DNA from 3 places in the Irregularibacter muris genome. Region 3 is predicted to be linked to each of the others. Evidence: predicted binding sites of a transcription regulator. Region 3 holds the regulator's gene; each other region holds the start of a gene.
The links. Region 3 encodes Rex, which represses fermentation and respiration genes when NADH is low (regulators of the CRP and FNR family bind a similar motif). Its sites were predicted from a motif close to ATTGTTAANNNNTTAACAAT; they were not measured.
Positions count from the first base shown of each region.

Region 1: prdC (proline reductase-associated electron transfer protein PrdC) is a predicted target of Rex. The motif match lies at 2,080-2,099, and genes of this name have one in related genera.
Region 2: NSA47_RS00805 (DUF5692 family protein) is a predicted target of Rex. The motif match lies at 3,236-3,255, and genes of this name have one in related genera.

Region 1 covers NZ_JANKAS010000013.1:55,471-61,998, reverse strand. Annotated here, with positions in the region: gene NSA47_RS12525 (sigma 54-interacting transcriptional regulator) at 170-1,939, shown strand; gene prdC (proline reductase-associated electron transfer protein PrdC) at 2,258-3,565, shown strand; gene prdA (D-proline reductase (dithiol) proprotein PrdA) at 3,597-5,483, shown strand; gene NSA47_RS12510 (CBO2463/CBO2479 domain-containing protein) at 5,493-5,741, shown strand; gene prdB (D-proline reductase (dithiol) protein PrdB) at 5,753-6,478, shown strand.
Region 2 covers NZ_JANKAS010000001.1:166,188-172,715, reverse strand. Annotated here, with positions in the region: gene NSA47_RS00815 (FAD-dependent oxidoreductase) at 1-926, opposite strand, end outside; gene hypB (hydrogenase nickel incorporation protein HypB) at 958-1,629, opposite strand; gene NSA47_RS00805 (DUF5692 family protein) at 2,063-3,073, opposite strand; gene NSA47_RS00800 (FAD-dependent oxidoreductase) at 3,517-4,770, opposite strand; gene NSA47_RS00795 (helix-turn-helix domain-containing protein) at 4,763-5,833, opposite strand; gene NSA47_RS00790 (metal-sensing transcriptional repressor) at 6,175-6,438, opposite strand.
Region 3 covers NZ_JANKAS010000005.1:170,308-176,835, forward strand. Annotated here, with positions in the region: gene NSA47_RS07785 (DNA-3-methyladenine glycosylase family protein) at 1-138, opposite strand, end outside; gene NSA47_RS07790 (Asp23/Gls24 family envelope stress response protein) at 181-984, opposite strand; gene NSA47_RS07795 (thymidine kinase) at 1,171-1,734, shown strand; gene NSA47_RS07800 (FMN-binding protein) at 2,035-2,559, shown strand; gene NSA47_RS07805 (redox-sensing transcriptional repressor Rex) at 2,671-3,324, opposite strand; gene NSA47_RS07810 (ABC-F family ATP-binding cassette domain-containing protein) at 3,519-5,459, shown strand; gene NSA47_RS07815 (chromate transporter) at 5,705-6,223, opposite strand; gene NSA47_RS07820 (chromate transporter) at 6,220-6,528, opposite strand, start outside.

The DNA.
Region 1 (6,528 bases), on a different contig from region 3:
GAAAGGCAAGCAAAAATTTGGAGTAATCTCCTGTCAATGCGACCAAGAGATATAATCAAAGCAATCTTTTTAGATTGTTTTTTTGTTGTCTAGTTTTTTATAAAACATCTGTTATAATGAAAACAAAGAAAAGATTTTGTATTCCAAAACTATTTAAAGGAGTTTTCCTATGATTCTCAATCAAATTATTAAGTTAACCGCCGAAGACATTATGGATACGGACTTAATAAAAGTAGGAACCAATGCCACATTATTTGAAGTGTGGAATGAAATGGCAATAAAAAAAAGAAATGAAGCCCTTATTCTTATGTCCCATGGAGATAGGGAAGAAGTAAAGGGGATTATCACCTATTCGGATATTGGGGATATGATCAGACAGAAAGTAGATTTACATCAATCGGTGGAGAAACACATGAGAAAAAATGTATATCTTTTCTCCCCCCAAAAACCAGTAAAAGAAGCTCGAGATTTTATGGTGGCTAAAGGCATAGGAAGTTTGCCCATATGGGATGGCAAGAAAATTATAGGTATGATAGATACAATAAGCTTAAGGGATACCTATTATAAAAAGACAGAAGAACTCAGCCAACAATTGAGAACTATCCTAGACCGATTACATGAAGGAGTTTGTGTGATTGATGAGGACGGAATAGTGACTTTTTGGAACAATAGTGCTGAACGAGTATACGGAGTAGAGGCAGAAGAACTACTGGGAAAAAAATTAAGTGATTATTTCCCCACAGCATTATTAGATATGGTCATAAAAAGTGGAGAACCAGTGGAAAATGTTACTCATTCCCCTAGAAAGGATACCTATGTGGCCATATCAGCCAAACCCCTATGGAGTGAAGGGCAATTAGTAGGAGCAGTTTCTTCAGAAAGGGACATTACAGAAATCATCCAATTATCCATGGAACTAGAAGAGGCAACAAATAGGGTAGAGTTTTTGGAGAAAGAATATAGGAAAATAACAGAGGATCAATACCAATTGGGGGGCATCATTGGCAAAAGCAAAAAGCTAACAGAAGCTATTATCTTAGCCCAGCAGGTAGCTAAAGCCAGTGTGAACGTCCTTATTACAGGGGAAAGTGGGACAGGTAAAGAGGTATTTGCCCGGGCTATCCATCAAGAAAGTGCAAGAAAAGGTGACTTTATTGCTATAAACTGTAGCGCTATACCTAGCAATTTGCTAGAAAGTGAACTCTTTGGCTATGAAGGAGGAGCCTTCACAGGAGCCTTGACCAAGGGGAAAAAGGGAAAATTTCAATTGGCTGACCAAGGAACCATCTTTCTAGATGAAATCGGGGAAATGCCCATTGATATGCAGGCCAAACTACTGAGAGTATTACAGGATGGAATGGTACATCCTGTGGGAGGGGAAAAGTCCTTTAAAGTAAATGCCCGCATTATTGCAGCGACCAATCAGAATCTTGAAAAAATGATGGAGGAGGGAACCTTCCGGGAGGATCTTTACTATAGACTAAATGTAGTATCCATTAAATTACCTCCTTTAAGAGAAAGAAGAGAAGATATTCCTTTGCTGATCCATCGCTTTATAAAGGAATTTACTAAGGTTCACCAGCGTAATATTCTATCTATTTCACCCGAAGTATTAAGAATACTTACCGATTATGAATGGAAGGGAAATATTAGAGAACTCAAGAATACAATGGAAAGATTGGTCGTATTGTCAACAAATAATCATATTACCAAGGAGCTTATGCCAGAAGAGATTATTAAGAATATAAAGAAGAGAAAAAATAATCCCGAGGGAGAACCCCAAGAATATGATTTAGAAAAAACCCTTAGGAAGACTGAAATTTCAATAATTCAAGAAGTAATGACTTTAGTGAAAGGCAATAAAAAAAGAGCAGCAGAAATCTTAAACATACCTAGAAGTACACTTTATTATAAATTAAGCCAATATGGTATTGAATAAATAATAACAATGTCAACATTTTAGAAGGATGTCAAAAATCTGACAAAAAGAAGGGTCATGCTTTTCTTTACAGTAAAGTAGCCTGCTAACCAGAATAACACACCTTTTAGAAAAAATACCAAAAAGATGTACTATGAATTTATGTCAATAATTTGACACAGGAGATATTTTTATCCTATAGAAAATATTTATAGAAAAACGCATTCCATTGAAATTAGCGGGAATGCGTTATTTTATTTAAAACATATCGTACTTGGCATGGTTATTGCATATTTATAATTGTGAAAATCCAAACTAATACAAATAAAATAAATTCAGATAAAAGGAGGTGAATTCAAGATGGAATTCCGTTTTCCTTTGAAACAACACGTGGGAGCCCCCTGCAAGCCTATAGTCAAAGAATTGGACGAGGTGAAAAGGGGAGAAAAAATTGCAGAACCTGAAGGTTTAGGTGCCTTTATCCACAGTAGCGTCAATGGAAGGGTGAAATCTGTTAATGAAAATGAAATCCTCATAGAGGCTGAAGAAAAGCAATCTAAAGATTATCTACCCATTAAAGAAACCAATGACAAGCTGGAAGCCATCATGGAGGCTGGTATAGTAGGTGCAGGAGGTGCAGGATTTCCTACCCATGTTAAACTCAAAACCAAAATATCTGGTGGGTATGCGATTATCAATGCAGCGGAATGTGAACCCATATTAAAACATAATGTCCATTACCTTGATGTAGAGGCAAAAAATATTGTCAATGGACTAAAATATATTATGGAAATCACAGAAGCATCCCATGGAATAATTGCTATTAAGCCTAAACATAAAGATACCATTGATGTTTTAAAACAAAATATCGGAAAAGAAGCTATAGAAATAAAATATCTTCCGGATTTATACCCATCAGGGGATGAAAGGGTAGTTATTCGAGAGCTCCTGGGAGTGGAATTAAAACCTGGCCAATTGCCAAGTAGCGCCAATGCCATTGTACAAAATGTGGAAACAGCAAAAAATATAGCTTTAGCCATAGAGGCTAGAAAACCTGTAATAGATAAAGACGTTACCATTGGTGGACGGGTAAAGGATGCAAGAGATGGATTGACCTCTATGGATGTGCCTATAGGCTACCCCGTGATTGAATTAATTAAAGCAGCAGGGGGTTATATAGAGCCCCATGGAGAAATTGTTTTAGGCGGACCCTTTACCGGTAGTCGAGGAAAGGAAAATAGCCCTGTCACTAAAACACTTGGGGGCGTACTTGTAGCCATGCCTTTCCCACAAGATAAACGTAAATTTGGCATATTGGCCTGTGAATGTGGTGCTCAAGAAGATCGATTACAGGAAGTGGTAGAATCCATGGGTGGAGAAGTTGTTGCCCAGGAAAGATGTAAGAGAATGGTAGAAGTCAATGGGAGATATCGATGTGAATTGCCCGGAATTTGCCCAGGGCAAGCACAAACACTTATAAGTTTAAAGAAAAAAGGTGCCGAAGCTGTTCTTGTCGGTAGCTGCGGGGACTGAACGAACACTGTAATGACAGTTACTCCTAGGTTAGGAGTACCAACCTATCACCATACAGATCATGTTCTACGAGCCGCAGGTCAAAGACTAATAAGAAAAATCAAAGACAAATAATTATTTTTATGAAAATAAAGGAGGTATTTCAATGTCTATTACTCCAGAAACTGCAGAACAACACAAAATGGATTATGCGGTAGTATGTTGTAGAACAGAGGTAGGGAAAGTGATTTCTGCTGATGATTTAGAAGATCCAGTAATTTTCCCAGATTTAGAAGATTCAGGCCTATTAACTATTCCTGAAAATTGCTTGAAAATTGGTGAGGTATTAGGGGCAACACTAAAAGAAACGATAGACTCCCTAACTCCTCTTAGTCCAGATTTATTAGAAGGCGTAAAAGCTATGGAAAGTGCAAAAGAGGAAGAAGTAGTAGAGGTAGAAGAAATTCAAGCAACTCCTGCTGTACAAACTGCTTCCCAGCCCGTGGCTATGAATGGTAATGCAGGAGTTCTTAAAATCCATATTGGAGAAGGGAAGGATATCAACTTAGAAATTCCCATGGGATATGGTGCAGGACCAGTAGCTCCAATGGCTCAGGCTCCAGCAGCACAAGAAGCTCAAGTGGTTGAAGTAGCTAAAGATACCGAAAAAGAAGAAGCTATAGTACAAGACAAAAAAGTAAGAGAATTAATGAAGAAGCATTACAAAATTGACAAAGTAGAGGTAGGACCAGAAACAAAAATTGAAGGCACTACTCTATATATTCGGGAAGATATTTGTGACGATGCAGTAAAGGTTAGTGACCTTGTAGTATCCATTAAGTTTGATATCATCACTCCGGATAAATATAACCAATATAGTGAAACTATTATGGACGTTCAGCCTATTGCAACAAAAGAAGGAGACAGCAAATTAGGTACTGGCGTAACAAGAGTATTAGATGGCGTCATCATGATGGTTACTGGAACAGATGAGGGTGGAGTACAGATTGGTGAGTTTGGTTCTTCCGAAGGCATTTTAGAAGAAAATATCATGTGGAATAGACCAGGAGCACCTGATAAGGGAGACATCTTCATTAAAACAGAAGTGGTCATCAAAGAACACACCAACATGGAAAGACCAGGTCCCTTAGCTGCCCATAAGGTTACTGATTTCATCACCCAAGAAATTAGAGAAGCTCTAAAGAAATTGGATGATGAAAGCTTAGTAGTAGAAACAGAGACAATCGAGCAATATAGAAGACCCGGCAAGAAAAAAGTTGTAATTGTTAAAGAAATTATGGGTCAAGGAGCTATGCATGATAATTTGATTTTACCTGTAGAGCCAGTAGGTGTACTAGGTGGAAAACCTAATGTTGACTTAGGGAACATACCTGTAGTCTTAAACCCATTAGAAGTCCTAGATGGAGGAATTCATGCACTGACTTGTATAGGTCCTGCTTCTAAAGAAAACTCCAGACATTATTGGAGAGAGCCTTTAGTATTAGAAGCTATGAATGATCCAGAAGTTGATCTTTGTGCAGTGATCTTTGTAGGAAGCCCACAAATTAATGCAGAGAAATTCTATGTATCTGAAAGACTAGGTATGATTGTGGAAGCTTTAGATGTAGAGGGAGCTTTTGTAACGACTGAAGGTTTTGGAAACAATCACATTGACTTTGTAAGCCATATTGAACAAATCGGTATGAGAGGAATACCTGTTGTGGGAATGTCCTTCTGTGCAGTACAAGGAGCACTTGTGGTAGGAAACGAACACGTAAAATACATGGTAGATCACAATAAATCTGAAGCTGGAATTGAAAATGAAGTATTATGCTGTAATACCCTATGTCCAGAGGATGCATTGCGTGCTATGGTTATGTTAAAAGCTGCTATAGCAGGAGAAGATATCAAAGCACCAGAAAGAAAGTGGAATGGAAACGTTAAGGAAAACAACTTAGAATTAATAGAGAAAACTTATGAAATAGAAATTGATCGAGTAGAAAATGAGCAATCACTACCCATAAGCGAAAAAAGGAAAGAAAAATATTCATAAAAGTAGGTAATGCATATGAAATATGGTGACAAGATTATATATATGGAAGGAATCATCACAGAGGTAAAAGATGGTGCTGTAGAAATAGATTTCAAAGGTAGATTAGGTCATATCAAAGTCCCTATGAGAATGCTTATTACTGACTACCCCTTAGAGGTAGGACAAGAAATAGGACTGAACATGAGTTATTTAGAGGTGTTAAGTCCTGAAATCAATGAAAAATATCGTAGTAATTTAGACAGACAGAAAAATAGATAGGAGGTAGAAAAATGAGTTTAACAATTGTAAAGGGATTACAATCTGAAATTTTTGCTCCCATTACACCACCTTCAGTATTTACTCCTGTGACTATGGAATTAAAGGATATGAAGGTAGCATTGGCTACAGCTGCTGGTGTGCACTTAAAGAGTGATAAAAGATTTAACTTAGCAGGGGATTTTAGCTTTAGAGAAATTCCTGGAACAGCTTCTGCTAGCGATTTAATGGTATCCCACGGTGGATATGATAATGGAGATGTCAATAAAGACGTTAACTGTATGTTCCCCATTGACCGTTTAAAGGAATTAAAAGAAGAGGGCTTAATCGGTGATATCGCCGAAACCCATATAGGATTCATGGGTGGCGGTGGAAATCAACAGAAATTCACCGAGGAAACAGGGCCACAAATTGCACAGCTTCTAAAAGATGAAGGTGTAGATGCAGTTCTTATGACAGCAGGCTGAGGTACCTGCCACCGCTCTGCCGTGATTGTGCAGAGAGCGATTGAGGAAGCAGGCATCCCTACTATTATTATTGCCGCTCTTCCTCCAGTAGTACGACAAAACGGTACGCCAAGAGCAGTTGCTCCCCTTGTACCTATGGGAGCTAATGCTGGAGCACCTAATGATCCAGAAATGCAAAGAGATATTTGTAGAGATTCCTTAAAACAACTCATTGAGATTCAAACACCTGGAAAAATTGTACCATTACCATATGAATATGTTGCTAAAGTTTAATTGAATATCTTGTATCTATCTTCCTTCGGGAAGATAGATACAAAATCCTA
Region 2 (6,528 bases), on a different contig from region 3:
AATTTCAGGGCATTAACCGGACATATTTCTACACACTCTCCGCAAGCCACACATTTTTCTACATCCACTTGTGAAACATAATTTGAACGTACCATATCATTGTTCAAAAACATATTAGCTGTTCTTAAAGAGAAACAGCTACATCCACAGCAATTACAGATTGCGTGGGTTTTTCCTACACCATCTACATTAGGTATTTGATGCATTAGTCCATTTTCCTCAGCTTTACTTATAATTTCAAAGGCTTCTTCTCGAGTAATCGCTCTTCCTCTCCCGGTACGAATATAGTATTCAGCGGCATGGTCTAATTGGATACACATCTCTTCCTTTAAATGCCCACAGCCTTCACCCATAATTTCTCTAGATGTACGGCAAGCACAATCGGAAACCGAGAATACCTTGCTTTCATTTAGATATTTTGAAACTTCTTCATAGGAAGCCCTTCTCGTCTCCCCATCAATTGCTGTTTCAATAGGAATAACTCTCATAAGTCCTTTGCCCACAGGGAAAGCACCTGCTGTCTTAGATCCTCTTACTCTTCCATAGGCTTCAAAAGCTTCTGCAATTTGGGGATACTTTTTAACGTTTTCTAGATTATTCGCCATCATTTCCATAACCCCTGGCACCCAAGTATCAAACCAGTATTTATCAACGTCATCCCTTTTATTCACAAAACATACCCCTGCCTCTGCCAATTCCCACAAAACTTTTTCAGCGTCTTCTATAGATCGATCACATAATTTAGCTATTTCTTCTGCACTCTTAGGATTGCGGAATTCTAAACAAAGCCCAATCTCTGCCATCTCATCTGTAACAACAGGTTCTAAAATCATATATTCTGGATCTTGAAAGGTATAAGATGATTTTGAACCATGTTTTTTGCCCCCAATATGATTGGCAAGTTGTAGCACTTTTTCTTTTCCCATTGATTTCCCCCCTACATGAATAGAATGATATTTAGTCTTCTTGCCATTTTTCAATTTCAGTATGAAGCCAATTTGCCCACTCCTCTATTCCTTTTCCTGTCTTTGCAGATATTGGAATAATCTCAATATCCGGATTTAGTTTTTTCGCCCGCTCCTTTACTGCCTCTATATCAAAATCAAAATAATCTAAGACATCAATCTTATTAATGAGCAATATATCTACTTGGGAAAACATTAAAGGATATTTTAAGGGCTTGTCATCCCCTTCTGGCACACTTAAAATCATAGCATTTTTAGATGCACCAGTATCAAATTCAGCGGGACATACTAAATTCCCTACATTTTCTAAAATCGCAAAATCAATCCCCTCTATTCCCAATTGGTCTATCCCTTGTTTTGTCATATCCGCATCTAAATGACACATACCTCCTGTATGTAACTGAATGACTTTTGTCCCGGTTTTATAAACGGCATTGGCATCTACATCCGAATCAATATCTGCTTCTAAAACGCCGATGTTTATTTCTTTTTGTAAAGCTTCAATAGTTCTTAAAACCGTGCTGGTCTTACCTGATCCTGGAGATGACATCAAATTTAATAAAAAAGTTTTATCCTTTTTAAGTCTTTGCCTTAAAAGCTCTGCTTGTTTATTGTTATCCTCAAATACGCTTTGCTTAATTTCTATGACCTTAAAATTTTCCATCCTTTACACCCTCCCCTTAAATTCATTGTTATTGTTTTGTCAAATCCATTGTATCGACAATAAAAAAGGCTGTCAAAGATTTGAAGGTATTGATATTCCGTGATTTGAGTATTAATTGTTTCAAGTATAGTTTACAATTAAAAAAAGTTAAAAAGAAGATTTCATAATTGCTTTAGAACTATACCCCTTCATGAATTGCGACAGTTTTCATCCCCTTAGTAACCGCATTGCGTATCTTTTATTAAAATTTTTCCTTATTTCCCTATAGAGATTAATTTCGTTATACTTCTAGATTTCATTATATTATTTGTGTAAATCTATCCTAAATGTAAAATAACCCAAAGAATTAAGCAAATCTATACTCTCATTATTTAGAGATTGATTACACGATAAATACCCCTCCCCAAGATTGGTGAGGGGTAAATTTTTTGTTTTACTGATGGGAAGTTTCAATATCAAGTATGGAAGCTTCTCCAAGGGCTTTAACCCTTTGATATTTTGGTAAATCAATATATAATTCTCCCATATAGGGATTTCTTTTTGTAGCCATCACCTTATAAATCATGTATGCAAACACGGCGATATTCGCAATTAAAGCAGCAAAACTTACTACAAAGTAAATATCAGGATTATATGTTGACATGACTTGGTACTTTCCTTGATCCTGAAAAAGTGGAAAAGTTTGTGCAAACATGCACCAAATAGCTAAGGTATGAGCTCTATGCTGAAGCCATGCGCCCTTTCCTAATGTGAAGGCACACAAGGTGGGCGCCAATAATAATGCAAAACCACAATACCATGAATGACCGGGCAAACAATTATAAGTATATGCAAAATTCCACAAATCATAGGCAATTATCCAAAACCACATCATATCCGGCCATAGCATATCCATACTTTTATCCTTGGCAGTTTTCTTTCGAATAACAATTCCAAACCATCCAGTAATGGTTATAATATTAAGTATCCCCGCAATTCCATTCATGTAATTCCATGCCCCACTCATCATGATTTCGCCTTCAAAGAATTCTTTCATAAGTCCAAGATTCCCTATTTGAAAATCACGAGCTACAGCTTCTATAATATTAATGGCAAGAATAAGCGGTGGAAAAATAAGGGCAAACTTTTTTTCTGAAAGACTCCATAAAACTTTTCCTGTATTTTTATCTCTTTTCTTATAATGTCTTATGGCCCAGAAACCAATACATCCTGCTGTAGCAGAATAAACTTTTGCCAAGTGGAACCAATCGGTATAAGTTTTTTCTTTTAAAACTGTAAACCAAAGTATAGATAAAAATATCGGTAGCAATATAAAGCTGATAAACGCACCTATTTTTGATCTTCTGGAAAATTCATTAAACAGAAATAAAACAGCAAAAACTACAAACCACATTCCCCAGGCAGAAAATAAAGTTGCTCCCTCTGCATAATTAAATGTAAACATAAAATCCCCCCTTCACAAACAATATATTGCCTGTATAGCTATAAATCATTAATTAAGGAATTTTTCCACCACCTCTCTATACTGCATAGAATAAATACCTTCTCCCATTGAAAAGTAAATATTATTGTGATAGAGTAGCTAGATACAAAATAGCTTTTAGATATTGTTATTATTATGTCAATATTATTTTAAATAAAATAGAAAAATCTGTCAAAATTTCAAAGCCTTTAAATCCCAATCCTTACACTGATTATCTTTCAAGTTATCATTACACTATTTCTTTAAACATGTCTCTTTTAACTAAACCTGCAGACGTTATATGGAAAAATAATGTTAACAAGTCTCAAAGGTAAAATAATTATCAAAATGAGTAAAATTCTTAATAGAAAGAATAAAAAATCTTCCTAAGCATCATGCTTAGGAAGATTTTACGATATATTTTGTTAAAAAAACTCCTCTAATAAATATTCCGAATACTTAATACAATTTTCTATAGAGAGCATACTCATAATTTCTCCCGCTAAAAATATATTGTTTTTTCCTTGCATAGCATCCATTTTTTCATAGAATCCTTGCTGCAAAACATGAGTATCTAAATAGGGACAATGTTTCCATTGTTTCACTTGATATAATCTTGGTTTTTTTATTTTTAATCTTGCCAGATCATCCTTTATCTTATCTAAGGGAGATGACTTATAGCTATGAAGAGGACTATATGCATAAAGAATGACCATCCCCTCTTGATGAGAAGTATTCCATCTAGAGTCCCATATGGTAATATGTCCCCGCCTACTGAGGGATAAATTTTCTAATATACAACCACAGCCCTTAGGAACATTCTCTACAATAAAAGAATATACATTAAAATTTTGATACTTTATGCTTTGTAAATAGTTCTTCATTTCTTCATCCCATAAGTCCAACTGAGAAAAGTTATCTAGTGGTGCTGTTATAATCACCTGATCAAATTGAATTTTTTCAAAGGGTGTCCTTACCCACAAGGTATCATCATCAGATAGGGTGATATCCGTCACTTTCTGCCCTAATCGAATGTCTTTAATCCTACTGCCTAAACTTTCAGCCAATATAGAAACTCCTCTTTTCCATGTATAGAATTGTGGAATTTCCATAAAAGACATTAAATGCTCATCATTCAAGATTCTGAGGACATATAAAGCAGGAACTTCCTCAATATCTCCCAGCCCAAAGATAGTAAAATAATGGAGATAGACAGTTTTTAAAACATTAAAACAATGCATATCACACCATTTAGAAAAGGGGAGCATCAGTGCAGGTTCTATATCTTTAATCTTTGGACTTTTCAGGGATTCATATCCATCCAGCACTTGAGGCAACCGTTTTAGTTCCTCTACAAATCCATGTAAATCCTTCCTAGGTATGGGCATTATTTTTTTGCCCTCAGCATTATAATTGGTCCGAGATAATTGAGGTCCGTCTGCTTTAATATTTAATCTATCCATCAATGCTGTAAGCCTTGAATAGGAAGGGAGACCAAAAATAGCTCCTAATTCATAGGATTTTCCCTTATAAGTAATTGTATGTAATTTTCCCCCTAGACGTACATCTTTTTCCAGAAGGGTCACATCATGGTATCCTTTTCTTTGAAGGCCTTCAGCCATTACTAAACCAGAAAGGCCCCCTCCTATAACTCCAATCCTACAATCTGCCTTATTCATCTCTAACACCTCGTCTTGGGGAATTAATTAAAGCCAGAAGCCAAAGAGGTAATGCATCCAAATCCGTCCCTTTTTCCATTGCTCTTTCAAGAACTATTTCAGCAGGTGTCTTGCCCGCACTTGGTCCCTGAGAAGTTTTATTGGTAAAATTGTATTCTCTTATAAAGTGATTTAATGCATTCTCCACCTTCATAAAGGAATTCAGTTTTTCATTTAAGAGAATTTTATTATAAAATTCTGTAACCAAAAACTCATTAAACTCTACTATATCATCAAATACTTCTGACTCTTCATAAGGAATAAATAGATGATGAATATTATAGGCATCAATAATTTTGTTATATTTATCTCCCTTGACAAAGTATGGTAAGAATTCTCTTTCTTTTGCAGTAATCAGATTTTTTATATCTAAATTGAAAGTTTCTAATAAATAGGCTAATTTTTGTTCAAAATATTCCCAAATACCGATATCATGTTTTTTATTATATAACTTTATCTCGCCCCATTTTGAATAGGTGTCGTAAAAACAATACTGATAGATCTTGCCAATGCCCTCAAAAGTTCCTATATAATCAATTCTTTGAATGACCAAGTAGCCTGGATATGCCTCTTTTGGATCAATAAGATGAAGTGCTGCTTTTTCTTTTCTCCCCTTGATACCCCTAGGAGGTATTTTATACTTAGAATATTCTACGCGTTGTTTTTTTCGGGTTAAATTATTTCGTTTCAATACATTGTAAATCCCTGTTTCTCCAACATCAATCCCCTCAGACTTTAATTCATAGTAAATTCTTCTTGGGCCATCCCCAGGGTACTTTATCACATATTTCAATATTTCATGTTCAATAGCCTTGCTAATCTTATTTGGCATTTTAGGCTTTTTCGGCACCTTATTTTCCAACCCAGCAATACCAAACCTTTGGTATGCAGTTTCCCAATTATAAAAGGTAGTTCTGGAAATTCCAAACAACTCACACACTTCAGAAACATTCTTAACTTTTAAGGCATGTTGTAATATTCTATATTTTGTATAGGCATTAAATCCCTGGAATTTCATCACCATGTACCTACCTCTCAAACCAATTCTATGCATATATCATTATATAATAGATTGGATTAATATGTAAAATATTGCTAGGTATTTGTTTAATAACAAATAGACAATGGCCTTAACCCTGGGGCTGATTGACTGAATTAGCACTAGAAATAGCATTGGCAAAGATAAGCAGGCGTGTCCTATGGCAAATTTATAAACTCTCAGCCGAAAAACTGCGGCAAACCGGATTTTAATTCGCACAATGATTAAATAATAAAAGACTTCAGAGTGACCTATTATTTTTTATTTCCTAAGTCACTCTGAAGTATTTTATTAATGAGCAATATCCATTTTAAAATAAAAGAATCCTACTTTGAAAGCTTATCAATAATTTGCATAATTTCTTGGACTTTCTGATGGGAATCTCCCTTTTCAAAAGCTTCTTCTACGCAGCTCCCCAGGTGTGCATGAAGCACATCTTTGTTGATGTTTCGCAAAATAGCTATTGTTGCCATAAGCTGATTGGATATGTCGACACAATACCGGTCATCAGCAACCATCTTAAGAATGCCATCAAGCTGTCCTCTAGCAGTTTTTAAAAGACGTGTTACTTTCTCCTTTTCTGCCTTCATCTTTCTTGCCTCCTAATAAAAAACTTTCCAAACACTTGTATACAACCTACATACTTCTAGCTATTAAATAGACCACCTAGGATAGAGTGT
Region 3 (6,528 bases):
ATCATGGGCTACTCCGATATAGCTATCTTCCTCTGTCTTATCCCACCGAAAACATTGTCCACATTCAAAGGTGTGGATGGGGTGAAAATACTTAATATTTTTTATGATGACCCCTTCATCAAATTCCTTTATATGCATTATTCTGCTCCTTATTAATCTTGATTTCTATATTTATCTAAACTACTTCCTTACATATATGTTTACTTCTAATATATTTTGTCCCGTCATATAATCTAATTTTTTTGTAATTTTCCTTTGTAGCTCCTCTACAACCTCAGGTATAATCACTCCATAATGAAGCGTAATGTCTGCTTGAATAATCATCCCATTGCTCTGGCTGTGAATATAGATTCTCCCTATTTTTTTGATGGCTTCATTCTCTAGGGCAATATATTGCACTACTGAACTAATCACAGTGTCTGCAATAGTGTAGTTTCCTAGATAGCTAAAGGTGGGACGTACCACTGTTTTTTCCTCTACTTCTTCCCGCTTATTTCCAGAATTTTTCCTAAAAATTTTTAAGGGATCTAAAAAATAGCCTGAAAAATGTTTTTTCACCTCAAAGGCAGGTACGGGAATAACATGTTTTCCCTCTCTTTTTCTAATATCCCTCGCCTTTTCCATCTCCCATTTTTGGGATATTTCCTCAATAAAAATAAATTTTCCGATGGGAGGTAATTCTAATTTCTCTTGAATCTTTTTTACCATGCCCTGAGATGTTCCTAAGATCAGGATGGATGTTGGACGATATTGAGCTATTGCTTTCTGGGCATCTTTTATATGATCTTCTTCAGAGAAAAGGGCTCTCTTAATTGCCCCAATCTTTGTTCTTTCTTTTTTTGCTGAGGAACCCGCTACCACCTTTGTTCCTAAGATCAATAGTCCATCATCTATAATCATATCTATATCGTGTTCTTTTAATACCCTCATAGCTTTATAGCTTTTTCCTGTTCCACTGGATCCTACCAATGCATAAACTTTCATAATTGCCTCCACTTTTTTATTCTATTTTACCACAATACTATGGATTATCATCATTGGAATTGCTTCTCTCTCTTTACAAATATAGAAAAATTTTTCCCTTGGCAAACAAGACAAACTTTCCCATTTCATGATATAATTTTATAGGTTTATGTCGTTCTTAACTGATTATATACAGGAGGCTTAAAAATGGCTCAACTTTATTTTCGCTATTCTACTATGAATGCAGGAAAATCTATTGAGATATTAAAGATAGCTCATAATTATGAAGAGCAGGGAAAAAGCGTTATCCTCTTTACCTCTTCTCTAGACAATCGTTTTGGCGAAGGATATATTGCTTCCCGTATAGGTCTGAAACGTAAGGCCTATACCTTTGGAAAGGGTACCAGCCTTAGAAAAACCATAGAAGCCAATCCACCCCACTGCGTCCTAGTGGATGAAGGACAATTTTTGACTAAGGATCAAGTGCTTGAGCTAACGCAAATTGTAGATTATATGGATATTCCTGTCATTGTTTATGGTCTAAAAAATGATTTTCAAAACCATCTATTTGAAGGTAGTGAAACCTTACTGCTTTATGCAGACAAAATAGAAGAAATTAAAACCATTTGTTGGTTTTGCAATAAAAAGGCCACTATGGTTCTTCGGGTACTGGATGGAAAGCCCCTTTATACTGGGGAACAAATCCAAATAGGAGGAAATGATCATTACATCCCAGTATGTAGAAAATGCTATGGAAATCCCCAATTATAAGGTGAATAATCCTTGGCTTATAGGTAAGTATTCCTTCCTTTTTCCTTTACAGGCTACTTTGAATCTTAACAAATCATTATCAATTTAATATTGCTTATAAAAGGTATGCAAAATCCCGGTTTATTTTTCAAATAAACCGGGATTTTCTCATAGAACAATAATAAATCGTTGATTTTTTTAATCCAACTAAACATATATATTTTCTTATATATTTTTTCAAAAAACCTATTGATTTTATTATATATTGTATATATAATAACAATTGAGCCAAACAAAATAATACCTTTGAGGGGGAAAATCATGAAAAAAGCTTTAATGTTATTAGCAGTATTGGCATTAGTATTTTCATTTGTAGTAGGATGCTCTTCTAAGCCTGCTGATACAGAAGAACCAGCAAATAATGAAGAACAACAACCAGCAGAAGAAACTGCAAAAGTAGACGTTTCTTCATTAGAAGATGGTACATACCATGCTGAAGAAGCTGATTTTGGCGATTCCGGTTGGAAATATGTAGTAGATGTAGAAGTTAAAGATGGAAAAATCGTTGACGCTACATGGAATGGTCTTTTCAAAGATGGTGGAGATGACAAAATCACTCAATCCAAATCTGGTGAATATGGTATGGTAGAAAATGGCGGAGCTAGTGCTGAGTGGCATGAACAAGCTGAATTAGTTGAAAAATATTTAGTTGAAATTCAAGACCCAACAGCTGTCGAATATACTAGCGAAGAAGGCCATGCTGATGCAATTACTGGTGCATCCATTCATGTCAAAGAATTCTTTGACTTAGCAACAAAAGCTTTATCTTCTGATCCAGTAAAATAATTTAATTGTAAATCATCAGGAACCTAGAATATAGGTTCCTTTTTTAATGGAAGTAAGAAGCAATTAAAAAAGTATGGTTCTGAAGGTCAGGACCATACTTTTTTTAAAATATTAATCTTTTTTTTCTAAGATATCTTTTTCATTTAATAAATAAGTAAGAGTATATAAGCTCTCACTTAAGTGAACATGTTCAATCTCCACATTTTCAGGCACTTTCACATCAAAGGGTGCAAAATTCCAAATTCCTTTTACTCCCCCTGCTACTAGCTTATCTGCAATATCCTGAGCATTTTCTAAAGGTACGGCGATGATTCCTATTTCAATATCGTTTTCTCTGACAAAACCTTCTATATTGTCTATATCATGGATTTCTACGTCCCTAATACGCAATCCAATGAGCTTAGGATTAATATCAAACATTCCCTTTAATTCAAAACCCTGTCTCTGGAAGTTTGAATAATTGGCAATTGCTTGCCCTAAGTTACCTGCTCCTACAATAACCGATGAATAGTGTTTATTCAGCCCAAGTATCTTTGCGATCTCATTATGTAATTCTGCCACATTATATCCATATCCCTGTTGCCCAAATCCTCCAAAACAGTTTAAATCCTGTCTTATTTGGGAAGCGGTCAATCCCATAATTCTACTTAATTCCTTTGAGGAAATACGATTTATATCTTTTTTTAGAAGTCCCTCAAGATATCTATAATATTTTGGCAGTCTTCTAATGACAGCCATTGAAACTTTGTGTGATGATCTTTCCATATTGTTCCCCCCCATATTATGACGTGGTTGGTATATTTTTCCATCCATTTTGTTTTTAATAAAACTTTAACGATTTTATTATATCATTTGTTAAAGTTCGTGTCAATTTTTCAGCTTTTTCATTCTATTTATTTATACCCTATTTTTTGATACAATATGAATAATATTTGTGAATATTTCTGGAGGAATTTCCTATGATACTAAGCTGCAAAAATATTAAAAAAAATTATGGAATAAATACAATTTTAGATGATATTAGTTTTCAAATTAATGGGGGTGAACGTATAGCCCTGGTAGGAAGAAATGGAGCCGGTAAATCCACGCTCTTCAAAATCATTGCCGGCGAGCTTGCCCCTGACGAAGGAAGTTGCACTACTCCTCGGAATACCTCTATGGGCTATCTCTCTCAGCACCTTGATTTAAATGAGAAAAATACTCTTTGGGAAGAGATCATGGAGATCTTTGTCCCCCTCATCGCCATGGAAAAACAGCTTCGTCAACTGGAACAAGACATTTCCTCTGCTGGTAAAAATGAAGAAGATGAAAAGATGCACATTCTCATGGAAGAGTATGGACATTTGCAAGAGGATTTTGAAAAACAAAACGGTTATGGCTATCCCAGTCAAATTCGTGGGATATTAAAGGGATTAGGCTTTGAAGAACAAGACTATGACAAACAAATTGTCCAGTTTAGTGGGGGTCAAAAAACCAGGATTGCTCTAGGAAAGCTCCTATTACAAGAGCCTGATATTCTGCTACTAGATGAGCCTACAAATTTTCTAGATTTGGAAACCGTAGAATGGTTAGAGGGATTTTTATCAAGTTATGCCAGCACATTATTTATTATTTCCCATGACCGCTATTTTTTAGATGCCCTTGTCACCCAAGTATTTGAAATTGAAAATCATAAATTATACACCTACAATGGAAACTATTCCCAATACGTAAAAGAAAAGGGAAAAACCCTTGAGGTTCTCTCCCATCAATATGAACAGCAACAAAAAGAAATCAAAAGGCAGGAGGAAATCATTCAACGATTTCGTTCTTTCAACCGAGAAAAGAGCATAAAAAAAGCAGAAAGCCGACAAAAAATGTTAGATAAAATGGAGAGAATAGATTCCCCTGTGACCCAGCTGCCTACCCTTCATCTTACCCTTGAACCCCAAGTAAAGAGTGGTAGAGATGTTCTCAAAGTAGAGGGGCTTTCTAAATCCTTTGGAGAACTTAAACTTTTTTCTGATCTAAACTTTCAGATTTTTATAGGGGATCACATTGGTATCATTGGCCCTAACGGTGTGGGCAAATCTACTCTTTTTAAGATTATTTTGGGAGAATTGACTGGTGATGAAGGAGAGGTTATCCTCGGTTCCCACGTCTATCCAGCCTATTATGATCAATTGCAAACCTCTTTGGATGAAAATAATACCATAATCGAAGAAGTATGGCAGGTAAAACCTACTGCCCTTCAGACAGAGATTAGAAATGTCTTAGGTGCCTTTTTATTCTCAGGGGACGATGTTTTCAAAAGTATTTCCACCCTTTCCGGGGGAGAAAAAAGCAGAGTAGCTTTGGCCAAACTCATGCTATCCCAGGCCAATCTCCTCCTTATGGATGAGCCTACCAATCATATTGATATTGCGACTAAGGAAGTCTTGGAAGATGCCCTCATGCAGTATAAAGGCACTTTATTGGTCATCTCCCATGATCGGTATTTTTTAAATAAGGTGACCAATAAAATCTTTGAAATGAAGGAAGAAAAAATTCAAGAGTATCTAGGGAACTACCAATATTATCTTGAAAAGAAAAAACAACAACAGTTATTACAGGAGGCTCAGGAAATTCAGCCTATAATCAATAAAACCCAATTAAAACAAGAACGAAAAAAAGAACGGGCAAATCAAAAATTACTCAAAGAACAAAGACAAAAAATTAGTGGACTGGAAAAAGAAATTGAATCCTTAGAAGGCCAAATAGAAGATTTTGAATCCCTGATGTGTCAACCAAATTTTTATGAGGATGGGGACAATGCTCTTACAGTAACTAAGGAATATGAAGATGCTAAACTTCGTCTGAAAGAATATATAGCCAATTGGGAAGAAGATATGATAATTCTAGAAGAAATGCAGGAAGGATAAAAATATACATTGGAAAACTATGGAAATTAGGTTAAATTGACTTGCGTTGTGATAGCTGAATGAAAAATTTGTTTTGTGTAGAGGCTTAGGGTTTATTCGTGAAGTAAAAGATAGGCCTAGTCAAGTATTCGAGTGAAACGAGTTTTGACTAGGCCTGTAATGAGCTTACAAACTCTTAGCCTTATAACAGGGACAAATGGGAATCCACCGATCACAACCCTGCTTTTACCGGGCTTAGACTTTTTCTAATATAAGATAAATCCCGCAACCCCTGCACCAATCGTCATTAAAATAGGATCTATTTTATATTTATAAGAAAGTAAAAAAGCTATGGCAAATAGGATCAAACTCTTTATATCAATAAAGGCACCCTCTGCCACAAGAATAGCTGCTGCTGCAACAAGACCTATCGTCGTGGGTCTGAGTCCTAGAAAGGCATTTTCCACATAGGGATTGTTTTGAAACTTAAAAAAGAAGCGGGTGATAATCAACATAATGATCACAGAAGGAGCTATACAGCCAAGGGTCGCTATAGCAGAACCTAGGACTCCTGCTATCTTATATCCCACATAGGTAGACATATTTATAGCAATAGGTCCTGGGGTTACTTGGGATATGGCTACCATATCCACAAATTCTGGAACACTGGTCCATTGATTTATGCTGACCACTTCCTGCTGCATCATGCTCAGCATAGCATATCCCCCTCCAAAGCTAAATAGTCCTATTTTGAAAAAGGTTAGAAATAATTGTATAAAGATCACCTATGCTTCTCTCCTTTCCTTTCCCTCTTATACAGGTTTCCTGCAACAGCAGCTACCATAATGAGAATAACCGGCGTAACATCTAAAAAAGCCACCAACAGAGCAACTACTATGGGGATAAATATGGTCTTTCTATTTAGTTTTTCACTCTTTACCATTCTCACTACAGGAGCCGCAATCAGAGCTACCACAGCTGGTCTTATTCCCTTAAAGACTCTCTCTACTACCACACTATCCTTTATCCCAACAAAAATAGAGGCAATAATCAGTATAATGAGAAAGGATGGCAAAACAGAGCCAAGGAC